DNA from 2 places in the Spirillospora sp. NPDC048823 genome. Region 2 is predicted to be linked to the other one. Evidence: predicted binding sites of a transcription regulator. Region 2 holds the regulator's gene; the other holds the start of a gene.
The links. Region 2 encodes HrcA, which represses chaperone genes, less so after heat shock. Its sites were predicted from a motif close to TTGGCACTCTCNNNNNGAGAGTGCCAA; they were not measured.

Region 1 (14,872 bases), on a different contig from region 2:
CATGCTTCATGGGCGTTCCCTACTTGATCCGCAGCTTCTTCATCAGCTTGATGCCGTTCGCCATGAAGCCGGCGAACCTGTCGTAGCCGATGGAGCCCGGAGGTTCGAGGTCCATGAAGTGCTGGCTCGCGACGGTCTGCACCTCGGTGAACTTCAGCAGGCCCTCGGAGCCGTGGCGGCGTCCCACCCCGGACTGCTTCATCCCGCCCATCGGGGAGTCGTAGGACGCGTAGGCCGCGCCGTACCCGTCGTTGATGTTGACGGTTCCCGCCTGGATGCGGGCGGCGAGGCGGCGGCCGTTCGACGTGTTCTTCGTCCACACCGACGCGTTCAGCCCGTACGGGGTGTCGTTGGCGCGGGCGACGACGTCGTCCTCGTCCTTGTACTTGTAGACGGCGACGACCGGGCCGAACGTCTCGTTCGCGCACAGGTCCATGTCGCCGCTGACGTCGGCGAGGATCGTCGGCTCGTAGCACAGCGGCCCGACGTCCGGACGGGCCTTGCCGCCCGCGAGGACGGTCGCGCCCTCCTTGACGGCCTGGTCAACGTGCCGGGTCACCGCCTCCAGCTGCCGCTGGTAGGTCAGGGAGCCCATCTCGGCGTCGAAGTCCAGGCCGGTGCCGAGCTTCATGTCTTTCACGACCTCGACGAACCGGGGGACGAACCGGTCGTAGATGTCCTCGTGGACGTACATCCGCTCGATCGAGATGCACAGCTGCCCGGCGTTGGTGAAGCAGGCACGGACGGCGCCCCGCGCGGTGCGCTCGACGTCGGCGTCCGGCATCACGATCATCGGGTTCTTGCCGCCGAGCTCCAGCGAGTACGCCACGAGCCGCGGCGCGACCCGCTCCGCGATGGCCTTGCCGCCGCGCGTGGACCCGGTGAACGAGACATAGTCGGCGTTGTCGATCAGCGGGTCGCCGATCTCGGCCGGGTCGCCGACGACGATCTGCCACACGTCACGCGGCAGGCCGAGCTCGATCAGCAGGTCCAGTACCCACAGGCTGGACAGGCACGTCTGGGTGTCCGGCTTGTGGATCACCGCGTTGCCCGCCATCAGCGCGGGCGCGATGTCGCTGGCGCCGAGCGCGAACGGGTAGTTCCACGGCGCGATCAGGGCGACGACGCCCTTCGGGTGCCGCAGCTCCCGCACGCGGGTGACGCCCGGCATCATGCCCTGCCTGCGCCTCGGCTTCAGCAGCTTCGAGGCCCGCCGGGCGTAGTAGAGCGAGCACAGCGCCACGTCCAGGAACTCCTCCAGCGCGTGGCGGCGGGCCTTGCCGGTCTCCAGCTGGATGACGTCGAGGATCTCCTCGCGCCGGTCGACCAGGGCGTCGGCGAGCCGCAGGAACGGCTTGACCCGCTCGCGCACCGGCCGCAGCGCCCACGCCCGCTGCGCCTCCCGCGCCCGCTCGTACGCCGCGCGGACGTCGTCGGCGCCGGAGATCGGAACGGTCGCGAGGGGCTCACCGGTGAACGGGGTGGGGATCGTCGTGGTGTCGGCGCCGCCCGAGGCGACATGCGAGGCCAGCCGGTCAATCAGAGTTTGGGGGAGCTTGTGCTCTGCCACGCCTTTGGCAGGGACCGTCGGGGATGCCATACCGGCAGCGTATGACCCCCTGGCCACTTTTGACTACCCGCAGGTAACGCTCCGGTTCTGGTGGTTTGCCGCACACCTCCCGGTTTTCCGTCCCGCACTGATGATCCACTGCCGAACGGACCGTTCCAAGGCAGGCGAAGTTGTACAACCGGGGGACTGACCATGTCCGATCGGTGTATTCCGAAGAGCAGGAGGAGAATCTCGGCGCGCGACCCGCCGCCGGGCGTCCGCTGCCGCGCCCGGAACCGCGGGACGCCGTACACAAAAGGGGAGCACCATATGACGGACCGCGTGCATCGGCCCGAGGGTGACACGGCGGGCGCGCCCCGCCCCCCGCGCCCGTCCGGCGGCGGCGTCCCACCGCGCCGCGACCGCCGCGCGCAGACCCGCACCGCCTTACTCACCGCCGCCGAACGACTCTGGGCCGACCACGGCATCCACGGCGCCTCACTCGACGACATCGCGGCGGCCGCCGGGCTCACCAAGGGCGCCGTCTACTCCAACTTCGCGGGCAAGACCGACCTTCTGCTCGCGCTGATGGAGCGCTTCACCACCGACCGCAACGTCGACGTCTGCGACGAACTCCGCGCAGCCGAGGAGGACATCGACCACACCGCCCGCTCCTCGCCCCGCCGCGACACCGACGACCACGCCCGCCGCCTCGCCCTGCTCCTGGTCGAGTTCTGGCTCTACGGCATGCGCGACTACGCCGCCGGCTGGCGCATCGCCGACTGGTACGCCGAACGCCGCGCCCGGATGGCGAGCGAACTGGAGACCACCGGCGAGATTCCCCCCGACGAACGCGCGACCTTGGCCCTGGCCCTCGACTTCGGCCTGGCCTTCCAGCACCTCCTGGACCCGGCCCGAGTCCCCGCCGACCTCTACGCCACCGGCAAAAGCCTCATGCTCGGCCGCGAACAAGCCTGATCCAACGCCCCTCAGCCCACGCGAGCGAGCAAGAACCTGATCGCGCAGCGAGCCGCCAGGCGAGTCCGGAGCGATGCAGCGATCGCACCGCAGTTCCCGCCGAAGGAGGGCCTCCAAGGCCCGACGCCAAGGGAACTGCTAGGCGGTCGGAACGATGTCGGGGGCACCTCGGCGGTGGGCGTCGGCCTCCTGGTCGCCATCCTGGCTTTGGGAGGCGCGTTCGGCTTCCACGCGCTTGCGGTAGTACTCGATTTCGCGGTCGCGCTGCTTCTTGGACCAGCCGAGGACGGGGGCGAGGAGGTCGGCGGCCTCCTGGACAACGCCGAGGCCGCGGTCCCAGGTTTCGATGGAGATGCGGGTGCGGCGGGCGAGGACGTCGTTGAGGTGGCGGGCGCCTTCGTGCGTGGCGGCGTACACGACTTCGGCGCGGAGGTAGTCGTCGGCGCCGGTGAGGGGCTTGGCGAGGTCGGGCTTCTCGGAGATCAGTTCCAGCAGGTCGTCCACGAGGGTGCCGTGGCGGCCCAGGAGGTGCTCGATGCGGGCGACGTGGAGGCCGGAGCGGGTCGCGAGGCGGTGCCGGGCGTTCCACATGGCCTGGAAGCCGTCGCCGCCGACGAGGGGGACGCGGTCGGTGCAGGATTCGGGGATCTTGCCGTCGAGTCCGTGGGCGACGGCGTCGATGGCGTCCTTGGCCATGACGCGGTAGGTGGTGTACTTGCCGCCCGCGACGAGGACGAGGCCCGGGACGGGGTGGGCGACAACGTGTTCGCGGGAGAGTTTCGACGTCTCCTCTGTCTCGCCGGTGAGGAGGGGGCGGAGGCCCGCGTAGACGCCCTCGACGTCGTCATGGGTGAGGGGGGTGTTGAGGACCCTGTTGACCTGGTCCAGGACGTAGTCGATGTCGGCCTTGGACGCGGCGGGGTGGGCCTTGTCGAGGTCCCAGGCGGTGTCGGTGGTGCCGATGATCCAGTGGCGGCCCCACGGGATGACGAACAGCACGGACTTCTCGGTGCGCAGGAGGATCCCGGTCGCGGAGTGGATGCGGTCCTTGGGGACGACGAGGTGGATGCCCTTGGACGACTTCACGTGGATCTGCCCGCGGCCGCCGACGAGTTCCTGGATGTCGTCCGTCCACACGCCGGTGGCGTTGACGACCTGCTTGGCGCGGACCTCGCTGGTCGTGTTCCCCTCAAGGTCGCGGATGCGCAGCCCGGTGACGCGTTCGCCTTCGCGCAGGAAACCGAGGCACTGGGTGCGGGACGCGATCTGCGCGCCGTACTCGGCCGCCGTCCGCAGGGCCGTCATGACGAACCGGGCGTCGTCGACCTGCGCGTCCCACAACTGGATCGCGCCGGTGAAGGAGTCCTTGCGCAGGGACGGCGCGAGCCGCAGCGCGCCGCGCCGGCTGAGGTGCCGGTGGTGGGGGACGCCGCGAGTGCTGCCCATCTGGAACGCGAGCACGTCGTACAGCGCCACGCCGGCGCCGAGATACGCGCGCTCCCAGACGCGGTGCGTGGTGGGCAGTAGAAACGGGACGGGTTTCACCAGGTGCGGGGCGATCTGCTGCAGCAGCAGACCGCGTTCCGTCAGGGCCTCCCGGACGAGGTCGAAGTTGTACTGCTCCAGGTAGCGCAGCCCGCCGTGGATCAGCTTGGACGAGCGGGACGACGTGCCGGACGCGAAGTCGCGCGCCTCGACCACGGCGACCGACAAACCCCGGGTGGCGGCGTCGAGCGCGGCGCCCGCGCCGACGATGCCGCCGCCGACCACGACGACGTCGAACTCCTCACGGGCCATGTGGTCGAGCGCCGCGGCGCGCTCGGCGGGGCCGAGGCGGGAGCTGCCAAGGCCTGTCACAGGTGATCCCGTCATCGCGATTCCCCCCACAGCGGTTCTGTTTCCGAGCTTTCCTACCCAAGGGTAGGGACGGGTCCACCCCGGGAACGACCGAATCCGCGGTGGTTCGATCTCAGTCGGTGGACCGGCGGGGAGCCACCACGACCTGTACCCGCTGGAACTCCTTCAACTCCGTGTAGCCGGACGTGGCCATCGCGCGGCGCAGGGCCCCGATCAGGTTCATCGACCCGTCCGCGACATGTGACGGACCATGCAGGATCTGCTCCATCGTCCCGATCGTCCCGATTTCGAGGCGGGTGCCGCGGGGGACGTCGCCGTGGTGGGCCTCGCTGCCCCAGTGGTAGCCGCGTCCCGGCGCCTCCGTGGAGCGGGCGAACGGCGAGCCGACCATGACGGCGTCGGAGCCGCAGGCGAACGCTTTGGCGATGTCGCCGCTGTTGACCATGCCGCCGTCGGCGATCACGTGGACGTAGCGTCCGCCGGACTCGTCCATGTAGTCGCGGCGGGCGGCGGCGACGTCCGCGACCGCCGTCGCCATCGGCACCGCGACACCGAGGACGGTCCGGGTGGTGTGCCCGGACCCGCCGCCGAACCCGACCAGCACGCCCGCGGCGCCGGTGCGCATGAGGTGCAGCGCCGCCGTGTAGGTGGAGCAGCCGCCGACGATCACGGGTACGTCGAGGTCGTAGATGAACTGCTTCAGGTTCAGCGGCTCGGCGCGTCCCGACACGTGCTCGGCGGACACGGTGGTGCCGCGGATCACGAACAGGTCGACGCCCGCGTCGATGACGGCCTTGTGGAACTGGGCGGTGCGCTGCGGCGACAGCCGCGCGGCCACGGTGACGCCCGCCTCGCGGATCTCCTGGATCCGGCGGCCGATCAGCTCCTCCTTGATCGGCTCGGTGTAGATCTCCTGGAGCCGCTGTGTGGCGCGCACGTCGTCCAGCGACGCGATCTCCGCGAGCAGCGGCTCGGGGTTCTCGTAGCGGGTCCACAGCCCTTCGAGGTCGAGGACGGCGAGGCCGCCGAGCCGCCCGACCGCGATCGCGGTGGCGGGGCTGACGACGCTGTCCATCGGCGCGACGACCAGCGGCATCTCGAACCGGTAGGCGTCGATCTGCCAGGCGACGCTGACCTCCTCGGGATCGCGCGTCCGGCGGGACGGCACGATGCCGATGTCGTCGAACGCATACGCCCGGCGGCCGCTCTTGCCCCGGCCGATCTCCACCTCAGCAGCCACTGCGCCCTTCCTCTTCCTTGCCCGACGGCCCGGCTCGTCCCGAGCGGATCACCGTGCACGGCCCCCGCTCGGTGTTCCCGCCGACCGCAGGAACAAGCCCCGAAGAGCTTACGTCAGCCCCCACCGGCCACGGCACACACGCCGCCCCCAAGGGAAACCGGAACCGCCCGACACTGGAGCCGCCCGACCTTGGGGCCGGCCGGGCGCGGTACACATCGCGCGCGCGGCGCGGTGGCCGCCCGCGACATGGCGCCGCCGTCCATGGCCGCCACCGTCCACGCGCCCCGGCGCGGCGGCGCGGGCCTTGCCGGCCGCCGGGGCGGGGAGCGGGTTCAGCGGGTTCAGCGGCCCTGGTAGTTGGGCGCCTCTACGGTCATCTGGATGTCGTGGGGGTGGCTTTCGCGGAGGCCGGCGGGGCTGATGCGCATGAGCCGGCCGCGTTCCTGGAGTTCGGGGATCGTGCGCGTCCCCGCGTACCACATGGACTGGTGCAGGCCGCCGATGAGCTGGTGCGCGACGTTGGCGAGGGGGCCGCGGTAGGGCACCTGGCCCTCCACGCCCTCGGGGATCAGTTTCTCCTCGCTGCTGACGTCGGCCTGCGCGTAACGGTCCTTGGAGAAGGAGGCGCCGCGTTCCCGGTTGCGCATCGCGCCGAGCGAGCCCATCCCCCGGTACGACTTGTACTGCTTGCCGTGGACGAAGATCAGCTCGCCGGGGGACTCCTCGACACCGGCGAGCAGGCTGCCGAGCATCACCGTGTCGGCGCCCGCGACGAGGGCCTTGGCGATGTCACCGGAGTGCTGCAGGCCGCCGTCGCCGATCACCGGGACACCGGCCTCCTTCGCCGCGCGGGCCGCCTCGAAGATCGCGGTGATCTGCGGGACGCCGACGCCGGCGACGATGCGGGTGGTGCAGATCGAGCCGGGCCCGACACCGACCTTGACGGCGTCGGCGCCCGCGTCCGCCAGGAGCTGGGCGCCCGCGTAGGTGGCGACGTTGCCGCCGACGACCTCGACGGCCGCATTGGCCTTGATCGCGGCGATCGTGTCGGCGACGCCCTTGGAATGGCCGTGCGCGGTGTCCACGATGATCACGTCGGTGCCGGCCTCGATCAGCGCGCGGGCACGGCGGATCGCGTCCTCGCCGACGCCGACGGCCGCGGCGACGAGCAGCCGGCCGTCCGCGTCCTTGGTGGAGTGGGGGTACTGCTCGCTCTTGGTGAAGTCCTTGGTGGTGATGAGGCCCTTGAGCCGCCCGTCGGCGTCCACGAGCGGGAGCTTCTCCACCTTGTTGCCCCGCAGCAGGCGGAACGCCTCGTCGCGCGTCACGTCCACGGGCGCCGTGATCAGCGGCATCGCCGTCATGACCTCGCGGACCGGACGGGACAGGTCGGACTCGAAGCGCATGTCCCGGTTGGTCACGATGCCGACCAGGACGCCTCGTACGTCGGTGACCGGCACGCCCGAGATCCGGTAGCGGGCGCACAGTTCCTCGACATCGGCGAGCGTCGCGTCCGGCAGGCACGTCACCGGGTTGGTGATCATCCCGGCCTCGGAGCGCTTGACCCGGTCGGCCTGCTCGGCCTGCTCCTCGATCGACATGTTGCGGTGCAGGACGCCGATGCCGCCCTGCCGCGCCATCGCGACCGCCGTGCGGGCCTCGGTCACCGTGTCCATGGCCGCCGAGGCGAGCGGGATGCGCAGCGTGATGCCCCGGGTCAGCCGGGTCGTGGTGTCGGCCTCGCCGGGCTGAAGGTCGGAGTAGCCCGGCAGCAGGAGCACGTCGTCGAAGGTCAGGCCCTGCGGGAGGAACTTGTCGGGCTCGGCGGCGGGATTCATGACTACCTTCCCGTAGTGGTGGAGGCATCGAGCCAGGTCACGGCGACCCTGTTCCCATGGTAGAGCGTGGGCCGCCGCCGGGGCCGGGTGTTGCACACGGCGGGCGCGTGGTCTTGATGACATCACGCAACAAGCGGGACGGCGCCGTGCATTCCCACTTTCTGTGATCGTTCGCGCACGGAGAAGACCGGGGGTGCACCGCCCCGGGCATCAGGCAGTAGCGTGGGTGGTGTGCACGACGATGCTCCGCTCGACCCGTTCGCCGGAGACCCGGAGGACCCGGCGGCGTCGCTCGGCGACCCCGGTGAAGAGGCCGCTCCGCTGAGCGTGGCGGAGCGCGAGGACGTGCTGGCCGACCTCGCCGACCTGGAGGTCTTCCGCGCACTGCTGGAGCCGCTCGGGGTGCGAGGGCTCACCGTCGACTGCGGTGACTGCGGCAGGCTCCACTACATCGACTGGGATCTCCTGCACGGCAACCTGCGCCACCTGCTCGACGAGGGCCTCCCCCGCGTGCACGAGCCCGCCCTGGCCCCCGACCCCGTCGACTACGTCAGCTGGGAGTACGCCCGAGGCTACGTCGACGGCGTGATCGACAGCGAAGAGGGCCGCGACGAGAACTGACCGGCCCGTCGGCGCGCACGATCAGTCGTCGCGGTTGTAGGGGTTCTGGTGCCGGTTCATGCGTTCTTGGGTGCGTCTGCGGATGTCGTCTATCTGGCGGCCGATGTCGCCGTCGTCGTCGGAGGCGCCGTCCGTCCCGGCGGCGGGGGTGGAGTAGATGGTCGTGGACGGGGTGTCCGGGTGGCGGGGGCGCGGCCCGAACGGGAACGGAAGCCTCGGCCGCGGCCTGGCCTCCCGGTCCCCGGGGTCCCCGGGGTCGCCGGGGTCGCCGGACGGCGTCGGCGCCGGTCCCCGCCGTTCCGGTTCCGGGGCGGGCCGGACGGGTGGCCGCGGGCGCTCGTAGGTCCCGGCGTCGGTGTCGGCGCGGACGGTCTTCTCCGTGTCGTCGGCGGCATCGGAGGAGGCGGTGGTGCCTGGAGCGGCCGGAGCGGCGGACGGATGGTCGGTCGCCCCGCTGCCCGCCGCGGCGACGCCGGTACTGGCGAGGACGGCCCCGGCCACGCCGAGCGCGACGATCGTGCCGCGGCCGCGGCGCCGTGGGCCGCCGGGGCCGGACGGCGCGGGCGGGCGTGGCGGGGCCGCTCCGGGACCGGCTTCGGAACCGGCGCCGCTTTCGGAGCCCGGGTCGTCCACGTCGGCGATCAGGGCGCGCAGCAGCCGCACCGCCGGGTCGGGGTCGTCGGCCTGGCGCGGGCGTCCGGCCTCGGCGCGGTCGCCCTCGGAACGGTCGCCGCCGGGACGGTCAGCCGGGCCGGGGGCGGAACGCGGCGCCGAGCCGGCAGCGCGCCACGCCGCCAGCGAATCGATGATGGCGTCGGTACGGCGTACCGCCGCCAGATCCGCGGGCAGGGCGGCGGCCTGCGACCGGCTCGCGGGCGCGCCGGAATCGCCGGGGTTCGGAGGGTCGGCCGGGTCCGGGGCGCCGCGCAGGCCGGTGAAGGGGCCGCGCTCCGTCAAGCGATCGACTCCTCTCTCGCCATCGCCCGGAGCCGGGCCAGCGCCCGGTGCTGCGCGACCCGTACCGCCCCCGCGGACATGCCCAGCACATTTCCGGTCTCCTCGGCCGACAGGCCCGCCACCACCCGCAGGAGCACGAGCTCGCGCTGGTGGTCGGGAAGGCGCGTCAGCAGGTCGCGGGCGCGCTGCGCCTCGATGTAGCGGACCACCGTCTCCTCGGGCCCGGGCCGGTCGTCGGGGCCGTCCGGAAGGTCCTCGGTGGGCACGGCCGCGCGGACCGCGCTGCGCAGCGCATCGGCGATCTTGTGGGCGGCGATGCCGAAGACGAAGGACGCGAAGGGCCGCCCCATGTCCCGGTAGCGGGGAAGGGCGGACAGGACGGCGATGCAGACTTCCTGGGCCACGTCGTCGGCGATGTGGTACTGGCCGGAGACCCGTCCGAGCCGGGCCCGGCAGTACCGGACGATCATGGGGCGCACCTCGCCGATGAGGACTTCGATGGCCCCCGGGTCGCCCTGGACGGCGAGGTTCGTCAGCTCTTTGAGGTCGCCGTCACCCGTTTGTGCCGCGCGCAGCACCCGGATCCCACGGCCGGTGTCGTGGGACGGTGGAGGGCCGGGCCCTCCCGAGGGGTCGATAGCGCGCGCGGCCATGGTCCCGGCGTAGCTTCCCTCGGTCACGTCAAGCATGATGCCCAGCACTCCCGGGCGTGTCTGCACCGTCCTCTACAACGGAATGGTCACAGTGCTGGAGCAATCCTGGCGAAACTACACATCGCTGTCGGCCGACCTCGTTGAGTTCCTGGATTCATCTAGCCGCTTTCGTCTCAAAAAGGCTGAAACAGCCAGAAACAGCTCATTGAGCTCGCTACAGCTCAAGTGTCGACACACGACAAGACCCCCGCCCGGATGGACGGGGGTCTGTCAGCGTTCTCCTGACGGGACGAGACGGGATGAACCGCACGCCCGCCCGGCCGGGCGACCTCAGAACTCAGTGGCCGTGCCCGTGGCCGTGACCGTGGCCGCCGGCGGCCTCTTCCTGCTCCTCCGGCTTGTCGACCACGAGCGCCTCGGTCGTGAGCAGCATGCCCGCGATCGAGGCGGCGTTGGTGACCGCGCTGCGCGTCACCTTCACCGGGTCGATGACGCCCTGCGCGATCAGGTCGCCGTACTCGTCGGTGGCGGCGTTGTAGCCGTGGCCCGCGTCCAGCCCCCGCACCTTGGAGACCACGACGTAGCCCTCCTGGCCGGCGTTCTCGGAGATCCAGCGCAGCGGCTCGTCCAGCGCGCGGCGGACGGCCTCCGCGCCGGTGGCCTCGTCACCGGACAGGCCGAGGGTGTCGAAGCCCTTGGCGGCGACGTGCACCAGGGCGCTGCCGCCGCCGGCCACGATGCCCTCCTCGATCGCCGCGCGGGTCGCCGAGATGGCGTCCTCGAGGCGGTGCTTCTTCTCCTTCAGCTCCACCTCGGTGGCGGCGCCGACGCGCAGCACGCAGACGCCGCCGGCCAGCTTGGCCAGCCGCTCCTGCAGCTTCTCGCGGTCCCAGTCGGAGTCGGAGTTCTCGATCTCCACCTTGATCTGGTTGATCCGCGCGGTGATCTCGTCCGCGGAGCCCTCACCGTCGACGACGGTGGTGGCGTCCTTGGTGACCGTGATCCGGCGGGCGCGGCCGAGGTCCTCCAGCCCGATCGAGTCGAGCTTGAGGCCGATGGCCTCGCTGACGACCTGGCCGCCGGTCAGGGTGGCCATGTCGCCCAGCATCGCCTTGCGTCGGTCGCCGAAGCCCGGCGCCTTGACCGCGACGGACGTGAACGTGCCGCGGATCTTGTTGGCGACCAGCAGCGCCAGGGCCTCGCCCTCGACGTCCTCGGCCACCACGAGCAGCGGCTTCTTGGTCTGGGCGACCTTCTCCGCCAGCGGCAGGAACTCCTGCACGTTGGAGATCTTGCCGTCCACGATGAGCACGTAGGCGTCCTCCAGGACGGCCTCCATGCGCTCGGGGTCGGTCACCATGTGCGGCGACAGGTACCCCTTGTCGAACTGGAGGCCCTCGGTGAACTCCAGCTCCAGGCCCATCGTGTGGGCCTCCTCGACGGTGATGACACCGTCCTTGCCGACCTTCTCGAACGACTCCGCGATCAGCTCGCCGATCTGCGGGTCCTGCGCGGAGATGGTCGCCACGTGCGCGATCTCGCCCTTCTCCTCGACCTCGCGGGCCGACTTGAGGAGCTGGTCGGACACGTACTGGGCGGCCGCGTCGATCCCGCGCTTCAGCGAGAGCGGCGAGGCGCCGGCCGCCACGTTGCGGGTGCCTTCGCGGACCATCGCCTGCGCGAGGACGGTCGCCGTGGTGGTGCCGTCGCCCGCGATGTCGTTGGTCTTGGTCGCCACTTCCTTGGCGAGCTGGGCCCCGAGGTTCTCGTAGGGGTCCTCCAGCTCCACCTCGCGGGCGATGGTCACGCCGTCGTTGGTGATCGTCGGCGCGCCGAACTTCTTGTCGATGACGACGTTGCGGCCGCGCGGGCCGATCGTCACCTTGACGGCGTCCGCGAGAGCGTTGACGCCGCGCTCAAGAGCCCGGCGAGCGTCCTCCTCGAATTCCAGGATCTTCGCCATGCGGATACTCCTCTTTCACGCGATCCGCCCCGGCAGCCCCGCTGAAGGCGGCGCCGACCGGGGCGGGTGCATCACGTCTCGGTGATTACTTCTCGATGACCGCGAGCACGTCGCGGGCCGAGAGGACGAGGTAGTCCTCGTTGTTGTACTTGACTTCGGTGCCGCCGTACTTGCTGTAGAGCACGACCTCGCCGACCTTGACGTCGACGGGGACGCGCTCGCCCTTGTCGTCGACGCGACCCGGGCCAACGGCAAGGACGGTGCCCTCCTGGGGCTTCTCCTTGGCGGTGTCCGGAATCACCAGGCCCGACGCGGTGGTGGTCTCGGCCTCAAGCGGCTGGACGACGATACGGTCCTCAAGCGGCTTGAGAACAACCTTGGTGGCGGTCGTCACGATCTGACCTCCCCTTCGATTGGTCCTCGGCCGGCCACGGTGGACCGGCCAGCACATGTGACAGAGAGGCGACCCTGGACCGGCCTGCCGTCGCGGGTGCCAGACCGACCTTGTCGCTGTGTTGGCACTCTAGCTAGGAGAGTGCCAGTCATGGAGACTATTCCGTGCCCGGTACCCCGTCAACACGGACACGGGCGCACACGGCACCTGCCGCTCCCCGTTCACCGGAAGCTAACTTTCCCACCATGGACATCGCGTCGTTCCGAGCTTTGGAGTCACCGGCGGGCCAGGCGCTGCTCAGCGAGACGTCCGGTCTGGACGTGAGCGAGGACGCGCTGCTCACGACCGCGTCCCGGCTACGCGAACGGCACGACCCCGCGCTCGTCTCGGCGGCGCTCACCCAGGTGCGGCTGCGTGAGCGGGCCCGGGCCAAGTTCGGTGACGACGCCCGCCGCATGTACTTCACCCAGACGGGGCTGGAGCAGTCGACCCGCGCCAGCGTGGCCTCACACCGTGCCCGGCGGTTCGCCGACCGTCTTCCCGGCGCGCGTGTGCTGGAACTGGGGTGCGGGATAGGAGCGGACCTCATCGCACGTGCGCGGAAGGGCCTCGCCGGAGAAGGTGTGGAACTCGACCCGCTGACCGCTGAGGTGGCCAAGGCGAACATCACCGCCCTGGGGCTGGACGACCTCGCCTCCGTACGCGTGGGGGACGCGACCGAAGAGAACCCGGACGGCTTCGATGCGCTGTTCGCCGATCCTGGGCGGCGCACTGCACGAGGCCGGGTCTTCGACCCCCGCTCCTATGAGCCGCCACTCGACGTCGTCCTGGATCTGGCCCGCCGGGTACCCACCGCCTGCGTGAAGGTCGCGCCGGGGATACCGCATGAGGCCGTCCCGGACGGCGCCGAAGCAGAGTGGGTCTCGCTCGGCGGCGATGTCAAGGAAGCGGCCCTGTGGCTCGGCGCGCTCTCCGGGGACGTGCGCCGCCGAGCCACCCTGCTCTCCTCCGACCTCGATCCGCAGATGTGGACGCTCACTCCCCAAGGCCATGACGACCCGGACGTGCGCGCCTGGGGCCGTTACCTGTACGAGCCCGACGGCGCCGTGATCCGCGCCCATCTCGTCGGTGAGGTCGCAGACCAGGTGGGCGGCGGGCTGGCCGACCCGCACATCGCGTACGTCACGTCCGACGAGCTGCGCCCCACGCCGTTCGCGTCGGCCTACGAGGTCGAGGACGTCCTGCCGTTCTCGGTCAAGCGCCTGCGCGCGGAACTGCGCCGCCGCGGCACAGGGGTGCTCACCGTGAAGAAGCGCGGCTCGGCGATCGACGTCGACCGCCTGCGCCGCGACCTGGGCTTCGCCGGGCGCCGCGCGGCCCGCGGCGCCCCCGGGCTGACGCTGGTGCTCACCCGCGTGGGACGCGACCCGGTCGCCCTCCTGACCCACCCCGTCCCGCGGAGCTGACCCACACCGTCCCGAGGGGCCGACCCTGCCCGCCCCGAGGGGCTGACCCGCCCGGAGCGGGGCCGGGCGCGGATCGAGTCCAAAGATCTTCCCCGCGGCGGGGCAACGCCAAGCGGAAGCGGGCGACGCGCCACGGCCGTGCAAATCATTCGCGCTTTCCGGCATTGCGGTCACCATGGATTGCGGGCACCCGGCAAGGACATGACGCGGCCGGTGAATCGTTTCGCCGGAGGCGGCTGCGGCGGAAACACCAAGGCAGGTTCAGCGAGGGGGACTTCGGCACCCCCGAATGCGTCATCAAAATGGCCCGATTCCCGCCGGGGGGCATCACGTCCCGTGCACACGTGTCGGCCGCCGCGTATTCATTCCGTGTTCGCGAACTGCCGATGTTGGACGAGATGTACGGACAGAACACCGGGCGGACACCGTCCCGTCCAGCCCCGGTCGCCGAGCACATCCCCACGATCTTCCCCGATGGCCGCGAAGCGGTAAATTCCCGCGCGCCCGGGGGATCATTCGCTATCCGCCCCAGCCGGATAACCGGTGCATTCCACAGAACTCGCTACGTTCTCTGCTACCCGTTATAGGCACTGTCCACACGCACTACAGTGGCGTCTCCAGAGATTCATTGCCGTGCGTCATTTCTCGCGCCGGCACACGAAGGAGCATCGGGTGGAAACGAATCACAACTTCCTGCAGACGGGGGGTCAACCGGTCTCGGATCGGATGCGGGAGTTGCTCGCCCGTGCGGCGCAGGACCACGTCTATGAACAGCGCTCACAGGGTCAGGTCCTCGACGAGATTCGCCAGCGGCTGGAAGGCATGGAGTGGCTGCTCCGCGAGGTCCGCGAGCGGGAGCTCACCGGGCTGACCGGGCAGCTCGACAGCGTCCGCGGGCAGGTCGACGAGCTGGCCGGCAAACCCCCGGAATGGGCCGAGGGGCTGGCCGAGCACATCGAGGCGTTCGGCGACCGGGTCAAGCCCGTCGCCGAACTGCCCGCACTGTGGGCCGACGTCGGCGTCGTCGCCGAGAACGTCGACGAGGGCCTGACCCGCATCCAGGCCGTCCTCGACTCCGCGCAGCACATCACCGACGCCACGCAGCAGGCGTCGCAGCGCATGGACGAGATGACGAAGCGGCTCGACAAGCTCCAGGGCAGCATGGAGGCCGCCTCCGTCCGCTTCAACCGGCTCGACAAGTCGCTGGCGGAACTCGGCCACCGGTCCGAGCGGCTCGAACACTCGATCAACGGCGTCACGGCGCGGGTCGACCAGGCGCTCGGCGAGATGGCCGAGCGGATGGAGCAGGGGCTTGAGGCGGTCGGCGGCCGGGTGGAGGGCGTCGGCGGCCGGCTC
Region 2 (14,872 bases):
ACGCCGTCGAGGATGTCCTGGACGACGCGCAGCCCGCTCAGGTGCCCGGACGGCAGGTCGACCTGGGTGACGTCCCCGGTCACCACGACCTTCGACCCGAACCCGAGCCGGGTGAGGAACATCTTCATCTGCTCGGGCGAGGTGTTCTGCGCCTCGTCCAGAATGATGAACGAGTCGTTCAGGGTGCGGCCCCTCATGTACGCCAGGGGGGCCACCTCGATGGTGCCCGCCGCCATCAGGCGGGGGATCGAGTCGGGGTCGACCATGTCGTGCAGCGCGTCGTACAGCGGCCGCAGGTACGGGTCGATCTTCTCGTAGAGCGTGCCGGGCAGGAACCCGAGCCGCTCCCCCGCCTCCACGGCGGGGCGCGTCAGGATGATCCGGTTGACCTTCTTGTCCTGCAGCGCGCGGACGGCCTTCGCCATCGCCAGGTACGTCTTGCCGGTGCCGGCGGGGCCGATGCCGAACACGATCGTGTGCCTGTCGATCGCGTCGACGTAGCGCCGCTGGTTCAGCGTCTTGGGGCGGATCGTCCGGCCCCGGCTGGACAGCACGTCCAGCGTCAGGACCTCGGCGGGGCGCGCGTCGCTCTCGCCGCGCAGCATCGCCAGGCTGCGCTCGACGGCGTCGGGGGTGAGCTGCGTGCCGCCCTTCAGCAGCTCGAGCATCTCGGTGAAGAGCCGGGAGACCAGGCCGGTCTCGCCCTCCTGGCCCGTCACGGTGATCTCGTTGCCGCGGACGTGGATGTCGATGCCGTCGCCGAACGCCTGCTCTATCGCGTGGAGCAGCTCGTCCCGGGAGCCCAGCAGGCTCACCATCGAATGGTCGTCCGGCACCACGATCTTGATCTGGGAGTGCGAGCCCGTCCGGTCGTCGCGCCCCGTGCGAGTCGACCCCGTGTGAGTTGATTCGACCATCAGCCGGCCTTGCGGCCTCTCCGACCTGCCTTCTGTCTGCTCCGGGTGTCCAGATGTACGGGTTCCATCGTACTGGCCGCCCCCGGCAGGACGCGGATGGTTTTCGCCGGGGGTGCCGGGCGCCCGGTGCGGCCCGGGGGAACGGTCAGCCGGGCGGCCAGTTGAGGCCACGGCCGCCGAGCACGTGCGCGTGCACGTGGAACACGGTCTGCCCGGCCTGCGCGCCGGTGTTGAACACGACCCGGTAGCCGGCCTCGGCGATGCCCTCGTCCACCGCGACCTGGTGGGCCTCGCGCACCAGTTCGGCGAGCAGCCCGGCGTCCGCGGCGGCGAGTTCGCCGACGGTCGGGTGGTGCGCCCTCGGGATCACCAGCACATGCGTGGGCGCCTGAGGGTTGATGTCGCGGAACGCCACCGCACCCGCCGACTCCCGGACGATCTTGGCCGGCACGTCCCCGGAAACGATCTTGCAGAACAGGCAGTCGGTCATCCCTCTCCCCTCGGCGGCGGCCCGCGACCGCCCCGGAATCCTATCGGGACCAGATGCGTGCATGGCCTGCCGCGTCCGGTGCTCGATAGGGTTTTCGCCGATCGACCTTCCATTCCGGTCGGCATTCCGACCGCCTACTGGTTAGGGTTGTCAGCTCAGGGCGTACCCCCCGGTTCGCAAGGCATTGCGACGCGCCCGGACCGGGCCGGGCACGCCCGATCCACGTCGTTCCGAAGACGACCGTACGAATGAGCGGCCGGGGGACGGCAAAGGCGGCGGATAGGTGACCGAGGCAAACCAGGACATGCCCTTTCGTAAACCGAACGACGAGGGCACGCGTCCAACTGACGTGACCGAGACCCTCGTGGCCAGGGGCACGGCGGGGGCGGTGGCCGTCGCCTGGGATGCCGACCAGGCGGTGACCGCGCTCTACAGCGCCAACTACCGCTCGCTGGTAAGACTCGCCGCCATGCTCGTCCGGGACGCGGGAACGGCCGAAGAGGTCGTCCAGGACGCGTTCGTCGCGATGCACGGCGGGTGGCGCCGGCTGCGCGACCCGGACAAGGCCCTGTCGTACCTGCGCCAGTCGGTGGTCAACCGGTCGCGATCGGTGCTCCGGCACCGCGCCGTCGTCGAGAAGTACGCCCCGAAGGGCCTGCCCGACGCGCCGAGCGCGGAGGCCGGGGCCATCGGAGAACTGGAACGCTCGGCGGTCATCGACGCGCTGTCCCGGCTTCCCGCACGCCAGCGGGAGGCACTCGTCCTCCGTTACTACGCCGATCTGTCCGAAGCGGAGATCGCCAACGCGATGGGCATCTCCCGCGGGGCCGTGAAGAGCCACACGGCGCGCGGAATGACCTCGCTACGCAACGTCCTGGAGCAGTTCTCATGACCACCGACCCCCACGACGAGCACGGGGAGATCCTCCGCCGTGCCCTGAACGCGGAGGCGGACTCGGTCAACCCCGCAGGCGACGGCCTGGAACGCATCCGGGCCCGCATAGCCGACGGCTCCGGCCGGCGGTTCGGTCTCGGACGATTCGCCCCCGCGCGCTTCGGGTTCGACCGGTTCACCGTCAACTGGGCGCGTCCCGTCCTCGCCGTGGCCGCCGCCGTGGCGGTCGCCGGGCTCGGCGTGACCGCGCCGCAGACCATCGACCTCATCCAGCAGTCGGTCGGCAGCAACGGGCCCTCCGGCGAGGGGAAGAACAACACCTCCGGCGACCACGCCGGCGCCCAGGGCAACCCGCAGTTCCCCGGCCCGGCGTCGCCGGGCGGCACCGCGACCGACGCCCCGAGCTCCTCGCAGACCCCCACGTCGGCCGCCTCGCCGGGGCTGTCGGCCTGCAGCATCCCCCGGCCGCCCACCCCCCCGACGGTCACCGCGTCGCCCGGTGCGGAGCCCGCCGCCACCCCCTCGGTCACGCCGTGCCCGGACTCGACCCCGTCGCAGCAGCCGACCACGACGCCGTCGCCGCCGACGTCCACCTCGCCCGAACCGGACAAGCCCTCCGACGCGCCGACGTCGCCGTCGACGAGCGAACCGGCCAAGAGCACCGATCAGGGCGCCGGGGCAGCGGCCGGCGCCCCCTGACCCCGCGGGTCGTCCTACCAGCGGCCGGTGGCCGCCAGCAGCACGGCGGCGGCCGCGACTCCGGCCGTCGACGTGCGCAGCACGGTCGGGCCGAGGCGGACCGGGCGCCCGCCGGCCGCGGCGAACCGCTCCAGTTCCTCCTCGGTGATGCCGCCTTCGGGCCCCACCACCAGGACGATCTCGCCCTCCGCGGGCGGTTCCACGGCGCTGAGCCGCGCACCGGCGTCCTCGTGCAGGACGACGGCCAGGGACGCCGCGGCGATCCGCGCGGCGACGTCACCGGTGGACGCGAGCCCGGCGACCTCGGGCAGCCGGCTGCGCCTGGCCTGCTTGCCCGCCTCGCGGGCGGCGCCGCGCCAGCGTCCGAGGGCCTTCTCCCGGCGTTCGGGGCGCCACTGCGTGACGCAGCGGGCCGCCGACCACGGGACGATCTCGTCGACCCCGGCCTCGGTCATCGTCTCGACCGCCAGTTCGCCCCGGTCGCCCTTCGGAAGCGCCTGGACGGCCACGATGCGGGGCGACGGCGGCGGCTGCCGGTGCCGGGCCAGCACGTCCAGCATGAGGGACGCGCGGTCCGCGGCGGTGACGACGCATTCGGCCAGCAGCCCTTCGCCGTCGGTCAGGTCGACGCGCTCACCGGGCCGCAGCCGCCGCACGGCGGCGGCGTGCCGCCCCTCGGGGCCGTCCAGGACGACGCTGCCCCGCTCCAGCGCGTCCGTCCCGGCAAGAAAGACCGGCGGGCTCACGCGCGCACTCCGTGAGGGGCTTCGCTCATCTGTGCTCCCCTGACCCGCCATGCTCCGGATCGCCGCGGCGGCCCTCGTCGTAGGCCGCCGCCACTGCTCTTCAGTGCTGGTTGAAGACGTCCTTGAGCCGCGAGAACATGCCGCGCTGCCCCGGCGCGAACTTGCCGGGCGGACGCTCCTCGCCGCGCAGCACCGCGAGCTGCCGCAGCAGCTCCTCCTGCTCCTCGTCGAGCCGGTTCGGCGTCTCCACGTTCACGTGGATCATCAGGTCGCCGCGGCCGCTCTCGTTCAGGTGCCGCACACCCCGGTTGTAGAGCGTGATGACCTGCCCCGACTGCGTGCCGGGCTTGATGTCGACGCTCTCGGCGGCGTCCAGGGTCTCGATGGTGACGCTGGTGCCGAGCGCAGCCGCCGTCATCGGGATCTCGACCGTGCAGTGCAGGTCGTCGCCCTCCCGCTCGAAGATCGGGTGCGGCTTCTCCACGATCTCCAGGAACAGGTCGCCGGGCGGGCCGCCGCCGGGACCGACCTCGCCCTCGCCGGCGAGCTGGATGTGGATGCCGTTCTCCACACCGGCCGGGATCTTGACCTTGACGGTTCGCCGGGTGCGGACCCGTCCGTCGCCCGAGCACTCCGTGCACGGGTTGCGGATCACCGAGCCGAACCCGCCGCACGCCGGGCACGGCCGGGCCGTCATGACCTGGCCGAGGAACGAGCGCTGCACCTGCTGCACCTCGCCGCGCCCGTGGCACGTCTCACACGTGTCCGGGTGGGTGCCGGGCGCGCAGCCCGACCCCTCGCAGGCCGTGCAGGCGACCGCGGTGTCGATGGACAGCTCGCGGGTCGTGCCGAACGCCGTCTCGCTCAGGTCGAGCTCCACCCGCAGCGTCGCGTTGCGGCCGCGCCGCGCCCGCGACCTCGGGCCCCGGGAGGCCGCCGTGCCGAAGAAGGCGTCCATGATGTCGCTGAACGGGAACCCGGCGCCGCCGAATCCCCCGGCGCCGCCCGCGGACGCGGACGCGAACGGGTCCGCGCCGAGGTCGTACATCTCGCGCTTCTTCGGGTCGGAGAGCACCTCGTACGCCTGGGTGATCTCTTTGAACCTGTCCTGGGTCTCCGGATCCGGGTTGACGTCCGGGTGGAGTTCCCGTGCGAGCCGGCGGTAGGCCTTCTTGACCTCGTCGGCGCTGGCGTCCCGCCGGACGCCCAGGGTCGCGTAGTAGTCGTTGGCCACTTACGACCCCGCCAGGATCTGTCCCACGTAGCGTGCCACTGCCCGTACCGCTCCCATCGTGCTGGGGTAATCCATGCGTGTAGGCCCGAGCACACCCAGCCGGGCCAGTGTGAGGTCGCCCACGCCGTAGTCGGCGGCGACGACCGAAGTCGATCGGAGCCCCAGGTCGGGGTTCTCGGTGCCGATCCGCACCGTAACTGTAGAGGAATCGCCGGTCTCGCCGAGCAGCCGCATCAGGATGACCTGCTCCTCGAGCGCGACGAGAACCTCCCGCAGGCTGGGCGAGAAGTCCACGGCGGCGAGGTTGGCCGCACCGGCGAAGACGATCTTCTCTTCATGCTTTTCGACGAGCGTCTCCAGGAGCACCGACAGCACCGCCGCCGCGAGCGGCCGGTCCGCCTGGACCACCTTCTCGGGCAGGTCCGCCACCGCGGTCGGGACGTCGCCGAGGCCGAGCCCGTCCAGGCACGTGTTGAGCAACGCCCGCAGGTGCCCGATCGATTCCTCGGAGACGGTGCCGCTGGTCTCGATGACCCGCTGCTCCACCCGCCCGGTGTTCGTGATCAGGACGAGCAGCAGCCGGCCCTCGGCGACGGGCACCAGTTCGACGTGCCGCACCGACGAGCGGGTCAGCGACGGGTACTGCACGACGGCGACCTGCCGGGTGAGCTGCGCGAGCAGCCGCACCGTCCGGCCGACGACGTCGTCGAGGTCGTAGGCGCCGGACAGGAACGTCTCGATCGCGCGGCGCTCGGCGACCGACAGCGGCTTGATCGTGGACAGCCGGTCGACGAACAGCCGGTAGCCCTTGTCGGTGGGGACGCGCCCGGCGCTGGTGTGCGGCTGGGCGATGTACCCCTGCTCCTCCAGCACCGCCATGTCGTTGCGGATGGTGGCGGAGGACACGCCGAGGTTGTGCCGGTCCACGAGCGCCTTGGACCCCACCGGCTCATTGGTGGAGACATAGTCCTCGACTATGGCGCGCAGGACCGCGAGTTTCCGGTCGTCCAGCACCGTGTCACCTCCTTCGTCCCCGTCCATGGGCCCCCGATCGTCCGCCCCCGCGTTGCTGGCACTCATAACTCCCGAGTGCCAAGTGTACGACCCGCGGGGGCGCTCTGGAGTGCCCGAGCACACCCCCCGTACGGCTGCGCGATCCTACCCGTATCGGACGGCGCCGCCACGCCGAGGGACGAGGGACGACGGCGCGCGGGCGTCCGACCGGGTTAATGTGCGGACCCGTGCGGAGTAAGAAATATGGAAACGACGTGCTGGCAGGCGACTGGCGCAGGCCCCTCAAGGGCCGGATCCCCGAGGTCCCGGCGGAGCCCGGCCTGGTCGCCGAGGACCCCGGCAGCGGCTTCTGCGGCGCCGTCGTCGGCTGCGACAAGTTCGGCGTCACCCTCGAAGACCGGTTCGGCAAGCGGCGCGTGTTCCCGCTGGAGAAGTCGGGCTTCCTCATCGACGGCGAACCCGTGACGCTCGTGCGGCCCGAGGCCGCGCCCAGGGGGCCCGCGCGTTCCGCGTCCGGCTCGATCGCCGTCGGGGGCCTGCGGGCCCAGGTGGCGCAGGAGAGCCGCATCTACGTGGAGGGCGTCCACGACGCCGAGCTGGTCGAGAAGATCTGGGGGCACGACCTGCGGGTCGAGGGCGTCGTCGTGGAGTACCTCGAAGGCGTGGACGACCTGCCCGCCATCGTCGAGGAGTTCGGCCCGGACGAGGAGCGCCGCCTCGGGGTCCTCGTCGACCATCTCGTGGAGGGCTCCAAGGAATCCCGGATCGCCGCCCGGATCTCCTCCCCGCACGTCCTGGTCACCGGACATCCGTTCATCGACATCTGGGAGGCGGTCAAGCCCGCGTCCGTCGGCATCCGGGCCTGGCCGCGCATCCCCCGCGGCATCCCCTGGAAGGACGGCGTCGTCGCCGAACTCGGCTGGGGTGACGACACGGGCGCGGCCTGGAAGCGGATCCTGGGCTCGGTCAGCAGCTACACGGACCTGGAACCCGCCCTGCTGGGCCGCGTCGAGGAACTCATCGACTTCGTCACGGCCCCCTGAATCAGGTCAGATCGCGGACGACCGCGTCCGCCAGAAGGCGTCCGCGCAGGGTGAGCACCACGCGGCCCTCCTCGTACGGCGCGGCTTCGACCAGCCCGTCGCCGATGGCCCGCCGGACGGCCCCGCCGTCCAGCAGCCCGGCGGGGCAGCCCTGGGCGAGCCGCAGTTCGAGCATGATCCGCTCGATGCGCCGGTCGTCCCCGCCCAGGACCTCCCTGGCGTGCGCCGGGGTGGTCCCCTCCGCGAGACGTGCGGCGTACGCGGCGGGATGCTTGACGTTCCACCACCGGGTTCCGCCGACGTGGCTGTGCGCGCCGGGTCCGACGCCCCACCAGTCCGCGCCCGTCCAATAGAGCATGTTGTGCCGGCAGGCGGCGCCGGGGTCGGCGGCCCAGTTGGAGATCTCGTACCAGTGCAGGCCGTGCGCGCCCAGCATCTCGTCGGCGATCAGGTAGCGGTCGGCCATGGCGTCGTCGTCGGGCGCGGTCAGCTCTCCCCGCCTCACCTGCGCCGCCAGCCGTGTGCCCTCCTCGACGATGAGCGCGTACGCCGACACGTGGTCGGGTTCCGCGGCCAGGGCCGCCTCCAGCGAGGCTCTCCAGTCGTCGTGGGTCTCCCCCGGCGTCCCGTAGATGAGGTCGAGATTGACGTGCTCGAACCCCGCCTTACGCGTCCACTCCACGACCTGCGGGACGCGCCCCGGCGTATGGCTGCGTTCCAGAACGGCCAGCACGTGCTCGCGCGCGCTCTGCATGCCGTAGGAGATCCGGGTGAACCCGACGTCCCGCAGCCGGGCCACATACGCCTCGTCCACGGATTCGGGATTCGCCTCCGTGGTGACCTCCGCGCCCGGCGCAAGCCCGAACTCGGCGTCGATCACTTCCAGGACGCGCCCCAGATCGTCCGCCGGCAGCAAGGTCGGTGTACCACCGCCCACGAACACCGTCTCAACGGGCAGATCCACGTCGCCCAGCACCCGCCGGGCCATGCGAACCTCACCGATGGCGGTGTCGGCGTAGGAATCGCGGCCGGCGCCCGGCCCGAGCTCCGTCGCCGTGTACGTGTTGAAGTCGCAGTAACCGCACCGCGTCACGCAGAACGGCACGTGCACATAGAACGCGAACGGCCGCGTCCCCAACCCCTCCAGGGCACCACCGGGCAACGCCCCGTCGGCGGGCACGGGATCACCATCGGGCAGTGTGGAAGGCACCCTCCCAGTCTGCCCGGCCCAACCCCCTGCTCAGTCCGCCGAGTCCTCGCGGAGCCTGTCACGGAGCCAGTCGGGGATGTGCTCCTCGCTGCGGGGAAACCGGTCCAGGTCCAGGGCGTAGGCGGACGAGGTGAGGGGCGGGTTGAAGTCGGGTTCGCCGTCGTAGTCGAACTCGGCGCTGAAATGGCCCGAACGTTCGATCTGCAGCCGCGCGGTGAACCAGGCGCCCTTGCCGCGCCGGTACATGACGCGGCGGAGCTCGTCCATCTTCCCCACGGCCTGCCCCGGGGGCATCGCCTGGCGGCGCTCGCCGTCCGGCCCCTCGACCTCGAACGAGGCGCTGTCGATGCCGACCGTCGCGCGGAACTCGAAATCGAGCCGCTCCCAGCCCGACGGGGCGGCGGACCGCAGCGCGCGGACGGCGCCGTTCACCGTCTCCCGCTCCTTCGGGGAACGCAGAACCTGCTCGGGGTGGGTCACGCTACCTCCGGGAGGTCGTCAGGTCGGTTGATCGGCACGGTACCCGTCCGACCGTACAGACATCTGCGCCCAGGCAAAGCAACCCCCGCCGTGTCGCACGACCGCGGCCACGGGAGCCGCCCGGTGCGGCGGCGCCGGTCACCGGCCGCGACGACACGGGCGACCGCCCCGCCGCACGGCGGCCCCGGGTCTCGCGATCACGTCCGAAGGCGGTTTCGGGCATGCGAGAATCTGATCGCGCAGCGAGCCGCCAGGCGAGTTCGGAGCGATGCTGGCGATCGCACGCATTGCCCGACGGTGGAGGGCCGCCAGGCCCGAAGGAGGAGGGCGATGCAATGAAAGCAGCACCTGCGCGGGTGGTGCTTTGCGGTGAACCGGACGGGTGGCACTACGTGGTCGCCGACGCATCCGGGACTGAGCGGCGTTCGGAGTTCGCCGGGGCGGGCACGCGCTGGCAGACGGGCACGGGGTCCGGGCCGGAGCCGGCGTGGTGGCGGCGGAGGCTCTCGGAGACGGCCGAGGGGCTGCGGGAGGTGGTCGCGGAGCGGCTGACCGACGCGACCTTCCGTGCTCTGGGCGTCGAGACGGTCATCACCTGGTTCGCGGTGGACGAGCCCGTCACCTGGGAGGGGCTCGTCACGCTGCGGGAGGCGGATCCGGCGCGCTTCCCCGGCCAGGTGGCACCCTTCATGATCACGCTGGAGCCGGGGCGCGGTGCGCTGCTGCCGGACGCGAGCCTGCTGTTCTCCACACAGGCCCCGGACGCCTGGACGACCCTCGCCGCGGTCGCCGAGCGCTGCGGCACCCGTCCGCCGAAGTCGTCGTTCCTGTGCGGGTGGGCGGGACATCGCAGCGTACGGGTCGGGCGCGGGATGCTGGCGCTGTCCACCGGCCGGGACGAGGACGGCGTGGAGCGGCTCGCGGAGATCTGCGCGACGCGGCCGTCCGGCTGGAGCGGCAACCCGGAGATGCGTCTGCGGTTCGACGGCGTCGACCTGTTCGACGAGCCCGCCGAGGACGTGGTCGCGCTGCTGGGCGAGCTCGGGCACGAGGTCGTGCGGCGCGGCCGGACGGCCCGGCTGGCCGCGTCGGGTCTCACTCTCTACGAGCCCGATGCGCCTGGGACCGCCGCGGAGCGGTTCACCGGCGTGTCCCTGCGGCCCCCGGCGGCGCTCGCGCCGCTGGGGAGGCCCCTGCGGACGCGGGCCTGACGCAAACGAACCCGACATCCACGGGCGACCGGGGCGTCACCGGATCGCGACCCGCCCGGTCTAGATTCGCCGATCATGAGAAGCCGTGCGCGTCATGCCGTGCTCGCCTTGACCGGCGCCGCCCTCGCCGGCGCTCCCCTCACCGCCGCCGTCTCCCCCGCCGCCGCCGCACAGCCGGGCACGATCACGGTCGAGCGCGGTGGTCCCGCCCGGTCGGTGACGTTCACCGCGGACCGGGACGGGGAGGCCGTGATCTCCTTCGCCGCGTCCGCGCCGGGTGTCTCCTGGGCCCGCGAGGGCGCCGAGTCCGCCGTCGTGTCGATCGCGGTGGACGGACGCCATGTGACCGACGCCGTCGTCCCGTCGTCCGAACCGGTGGCCCGGAGCTTCGGTCTCGGGCACGTCCGGGAAGGTGCGCATGAGGTGACGCTGCGGTTCGCCGAGGGCAGCGCCCCGGCCGCCCGCCGCGTGACCCTCGGGGGCACCCGCGTCCGGACGCCCGCCAAGGACGCGGCGGTCCTGCGCCACGCGCCGATCGTCGTCGGGCGGACCGGATGGCCGTTCGGCGACCCGTACCAGAACGCCACCACCGACACCCCGCTGACCGCCTGGCATGAGACGCGGCCCGCCGGCACTCCCGGGCACCGGGTCATCGAGTACTCGATGGTGTGGAGCAACGAGGACGGCGGCACCGACACGCCCGCGCTGATGGCCCGCTGGGGCCGCACGACCGACATCGAGTGGGTGTACCGGGTCGAGGTGGACGCGTCCGGGCGGCGCGTGGACGGCACCGCGGTCTACCAGGCGCCGCTGCATCTGACGTTCCAGTTCACCGGTCGCTTCGAGGGCGATCATCCGGTGCTGCAGACGTGCACGCAGAACAACAACATGTGCGACGTCGTCTCGCCTGACCCGCCGCTGCGCTTCCTGCTCGACGCCTCCAGAACCCGTCCGGAGGGGCGCGCCCGCGAGGCCGTCATGGACCGCGAGCCGTGGACGTACCGTGTCGCCGCCCAGGAGATGGTGCGCGAGGGGAAGATCGAGAACCCGTCCGATCCGGCGACGCGGGAGGTCGGCGACCAGCGCGCGTACCTGTTCGCCGAGTTCGCCAAGTCGACCGGGGCGGCGACCGCGTGGGGTTCGGTGCCGGGTGTGGCGCTCGGCGTCCGGCTCAAGTCGGATCCGTCGGCGCTCTACCGCTCCGACCACGATCAGCCCACCTGGTCGGTCGACCGGGACGGCGCCGTCGCCACCACCGTCGAACTGCCGGAGGGGACGACGGTGTCCGACATCGCGGTCATCGAGGCGCTCCGCCGTCCGACGGGGTTCGGCGACAACAGCGCACCGGCCACGGTCACGTCGATCAACCGGGGCTTCTTCCTGGACGAGTCGTATCTCCCGCGGCCGTCGTCCATCGAGTGGCGCGGGTCGGTGACCCTCACCCCGGAGAAGCCGTCGGCCGTCCTCTGGCGTCCCGGACTCGCCTGACTCCGGCCCGGTGGCGCGAAACGGCCACGGGCCGGGGGAAAGCGGGAACCCGCGCGAACTCCTGGCGCGTCCTAAGAGTCATACACTTCGCCAATAGGTCGCATAGCGAACGCGCAGAGCGAACTTAGGAGAGGACTTCCGCCATGGCCTACGGGCCTCCCCCGTCGCCCGGCCAGGGGCAGCCGCAGCAGCAGGCCCCGTGGCAGCAGCCCGGAAACGTCTGGCAGCAGCAGCCCCAGCAGCAGCCACCGCCTCCGCAGGCCGGTCAGGCCTGGCAGCAGCAGCCTCCGCAGGGCGGGGGCACCGCCCAGATGCCCGGTCACTTCGGCCCCGTCTCCGACGACGAGAGGACGTGGTCGCTGATGGCGTACGTGGGCCAGTTCCTCATCGGCGCCATCGCACCGGCCATCGTCTACGTCGGCAAGGCGCGCTCGCCGTTCGTCCGCCGGCACGCCGCGCAGGGCCTCAACATGGGTCTCGCGGCCATCGCCGTGTGGATCGTCGGCGGGCTGCTGTCACTGGCCGTCGACCTGCTCATCTGGCTGCCGATGGGTTTCACGGCCGCCGTGATGTTCTTCCTCGTCTACGCGGGAAGGGCCGCCAACCGCGGCGAGTTCCGGCGGGTGCCGCCCGTGGTCGCCTGGCCCCTCCTGAAGAAATAGGGCCCGTGCCGAGTGGCCCGGCATGAAGCCGGGCTGCTCACAAGCCTGAAGCGGGGCTACTTGCGGCCCTTGTCCGCGGGCTCGCCGCCGCCGGTGGACAGGGCGGCGACGAAGGCCTCCTGCGGGACGTCCACCCGCCCGATGGTCTTCATCCGCTTCTTGCCCTCCTTCTGCCTCTCCAGCAGCTTCCGCTTGCGGGAGATGTCGCCGCCGTAGCACTTGGCGAGGACGTCCTTGCGGATGGCGCGGATGTTCTCACGGGCGATGATCCGGGCGCCGACCGCCGCCTGGATGGGCACCTCGTACTGCTGCCGCGGGATGAGCTCCTTGAGCTTGGACGTCATCATCAGCCCGTACTCGCGCGACTTGTCCTTGTGGACGATCTGGCTGAACGCGTCCACCGACTCGCCCTGCAGCAGGATGTCGACCTTCACCAGGTCGGACTCCTGCTCACCGCTGGGCTCGTAGTCCAGCGAGGCGTACCCGCGGGTCCGCGACTTCAACTGGTCGAAGAAGTCGAAGATGATCTCGGCGAGCGGCAGCGTGTAGCGGATCTCGACGCGGTCCTCCGACAGGTAGTCCATGCCGAGCAGCACCCCGCGGCGGCCCTGGCACAACTCCATGATCGCGCCGATGTGCTCGGACGGGGACAGCAGCGTCGCCCGCACCACCGGCTCGTACACCGTGCCGATCTTGCCCTCGGGGAACTCGCTGGGGTTGGTGACGGTGTGCTCAGTCCCGTCCTCCATGATCACGCGGTACACGACGTTCGGCGCGGTCGAGATCAGCGACAGGCCGAACTCGCGCTCCAGCCGCTCCCGGACGATCTCCATGTGCAGCAGCCCCAGGAACCCGCAGCGGAACCCGAACCCGAGCGCCGCCGACGTCTCCGGCTCGTAGACCAGCGCGGCGTCGTTCAGCCGCAGCTTGTCGAGCGCGTCGCGGAGCTCCGGATACTGGTCGCCGTCCAGCGGGTACAGGCCGGAGAACACCATCGGCTTCGGGTCCCGGTAGCCGCCGAGCGCCTCGGGCGCCTGCCGCGACGCACCGGTCACGGTGTCGCCCACGCGCGCCTGCCGGACGTCCTTCACCCCGGTGATCAGGTAGCCGACCTCGCCGACGCCGAGGCCCTGCACCGGCTTCGGCTCCGGCGCGATCACGCCGACCTCCAGGGTCTCGTGCGCGGCCCCGGTCGACATCATCAGGCTCTTCTCGCGCCGCGACAGCCGCCCGTCGATGATCCGGATGTAGGTCACCACACCGCGGTAGGTGTCGTACACCGAGTCGAAGATCAGCGCGCGGGCCGGGCCGTCGGGGTCGCCGACCGGCGCCGGCACCTCGTCGACGATCTTGTCGAGCAGTTCGCGGACGCCCTCGCCGGTCTTGCCCGACACGCGCAGCACGTCCGACGGCTCGCAGCCGATGATCCCGGCCAGTTCCTCGGCGTACTTGTCCGGCTGCGCCGCCGGCAGGTCGATCTTGTTGAGGACCGGGATCAGGTGCAGGTCCGCCTCGAGCGCCAGATACAGGTTGGCCAGCGTCTGCGCCTCGATGCCCTGCGCGGCGTCCACCAGCAGGACCGCGCCCTCGCACGCCGCGAGCGACCGCGACACCTCGTAGGAGAAGTCGACGTGCCCCGGGGTGTCGATCAGGTTGAGCACGTGGTCGACGCCGCCGGACGTCCAGGGCAGCCGGACGGCCTGGCTCTTGATCGTGATGCCGCGCTCGCGCTCGATGTCCATGCGGTCGAGGTACTGCGCGCGCATCTGGCGCCCCTCGACCACGCCGGTCAGCTGCAGCATCCTGTCCGCGAGAGTCGACTTGCCATGGTCGATGTGCGCGATGATGCAGAAGTTGCGGATGATCGCGGGGTCGGTCTTGTCAGGATCAGGCGCTGCCACCGGGGTCCGTTCACAAAAACTCAGCTGATGGGCAAGGACATGTGTGCCTCCCATGGTCCCATGTCCTCCGCGATGCTCAGTGCACGGCCCGGTTTGGGGCGGGCCCCGGTGATTGGTAGGCTGTGCGACTGCGTGTGGCGTAGCGTCGTGCCCCGGGGGGTACCGTCCGCCCCCGTTCAGACCTTTCGTCAGAGCCTGCCGACCCGCGCAGGCGAGGATCGCGACCAAGCTGAGGCACTACCGACGTGGCTAACATCAAGTCCCAGATCAAGCGCAACAAGCAGAACGAGAAGGCCCGGCTGCGCAACAAGGCCGTCAAGTCCGAGCTGAAGACGGCGATCCGCAAGTTCCGCGAGGCCGCCGACGCCGGCGACCTCGAGGTCGCCGTCGCCGCGCAGCAGCACGCCGCGCGCAAGCTGGACAAGGCCGTCAGCAAGGGCGTCATCCACAAGAACCAGGCCGCCAACCGCAAGTCGGCGATCGCCAAGCGCGCCGCCGCGCTGCAGGCGAAGTAACGCCCGCACGCACCGGGGCCGGCCATGGCGCGCCGGCCCCGACGCATGTCCATGGACGAGCGGCGCGCGGTGAAGATCTCCAAGTATCTCGCCAGGCATCTGCGGCACCGCCCGGAGCGGATCGGCCTCACCCTCGATCCCGGAGGCTGGGCCGACGTCACCGAACTGCTGGCCGCCGCCGCCCGCCACGGTTTCCCGCTGACCCGCGCCGAACTCGAACACGTCGTCGCGGTCAACGACAAGAAGCGCTACGTCCTCGACGGGAACCGGATCCGGGCCGCCCAGGGACACTCGGTCCAGGTCGACCTGGACCTGCCTCCGGCGTCCCCGCCGGACCTGCTCTACCACGGCACCGTGAAACGCTCCGT

Region 1: groES (co-chaperone GroES) is a predicted target of HrcA. The motif match lies at 12,172-12,198, and genes of this name have one in related genera.

Annotation. Positions count from the first base shown of each region.
Region 1 is NZ_JBICUT010000006.1:65,709-80,580, forward strand. It holds gene ACGFK0_RS15920 (FAD-dependent oxidoreductase) at 1-10, opposite strand, end outside; gene ACGFK0_RS15925 (succinic semialdehyde dehydrogenase) at 20-1,600, opposite strand; gene ACGFK0_RS15930 (TetR/AcrR family transcriptional regulator) at 1,880-2,527, shown strand; gene ACGFK0_RS15935 (glycerol-3-phosphate dehydrogenase/oxidase) at 2,666-4,399, opposite strand; gene ACGFK0_RS15940 (GuaB3 family IMP dehydrogenase-related protein) at 4,497-5,612, opposite strand; gene guaB (IMP dehydrogenase) at 5,966-7,462, opposite strand; gene ACGFK0_RS15950 (DUF5319 domain-containing protein) at 7,694-8,083, shown strand; gene ACGFK0_RS15955 (hypothetical protein) at 8,105-9,040, opposite strand; gene ACGFK0_RS15960 (sigma-70 family RNA polymerase sigma factor) at 9,037-9,624, opposite strand; gene groL (chaperonin GroEL) at 10,031-11,656, opposite strand; gene groES (co-chaperone GroES) at 11,742-12,053, opposite strand; gene ACGFK0_RS15975 (SAM-dependent methyltransferase) at 12,296-13,516, shown strand; gene ACGFK0_RS15980 (hypothetical protein) at 14,189-14,872, shown strand, end outside.
Region 2 is NZ_JBICUT010000003.1:359,370-374,241, reverse strand. It holds gene ACGFK0_RS09245 (PhoH family protein) at 1-917, opposite strand, end outside; gene ACGFK0_RS09240 (histidine triad nucleotide-binding protein) at 1,063-1,407, opposite strand; gene ACGFK0_RS09235 (SigE family RNA polymerase sigma factor) at 1,712-2,299, shown strand; gene ACGFK0_RS09230 (hypothetical protein) at 2,296-3,000, shown strand; gene ACGFK0_RS09225 (16S rRNA (uracil(1498)-N(3))-methyltransferase) at 3,015-3,746, opposite strand; gene dnaJ (molecular chaperone DnaJ) at 3,847-4,980, opposite strand; gene hrcA (heat-inducible transcriptional repressor HrcA) at 4,981-5,994, opposite strand; gene ACGFK0_RS09210 (DUF3097 domain-containing protein) at 6,222-7,037, shown strand; gene hemW (radical SAM family heme chaperone HemW) at 7,039-8,247, opposite strand; gene ACGFK0_RS09200 (hypothetical protein) at 8,278-8,727, opposite strand; gene ACGFK0_RS09195 (hypothetical protein) at 9,063-9,938, shown strand; gene ACGFK0_RS09190 (hypothetical protein) at 10,014-11,426, shown strand; gene ACGFK0_RS09185 (DUF4870 domain-containing protein) at 11,570-12,088, shown strand; gene lepA (translation elongation factor 4) at 12,145-13,989, opposite strand; gene rpsT (30S ribosomal protein S20) at 14,235-14,504, shown strand; gene ACGFK0_RS09170 (RNA 2'-phosphotransferase) at 14,556-14,872, shown strand, end outside.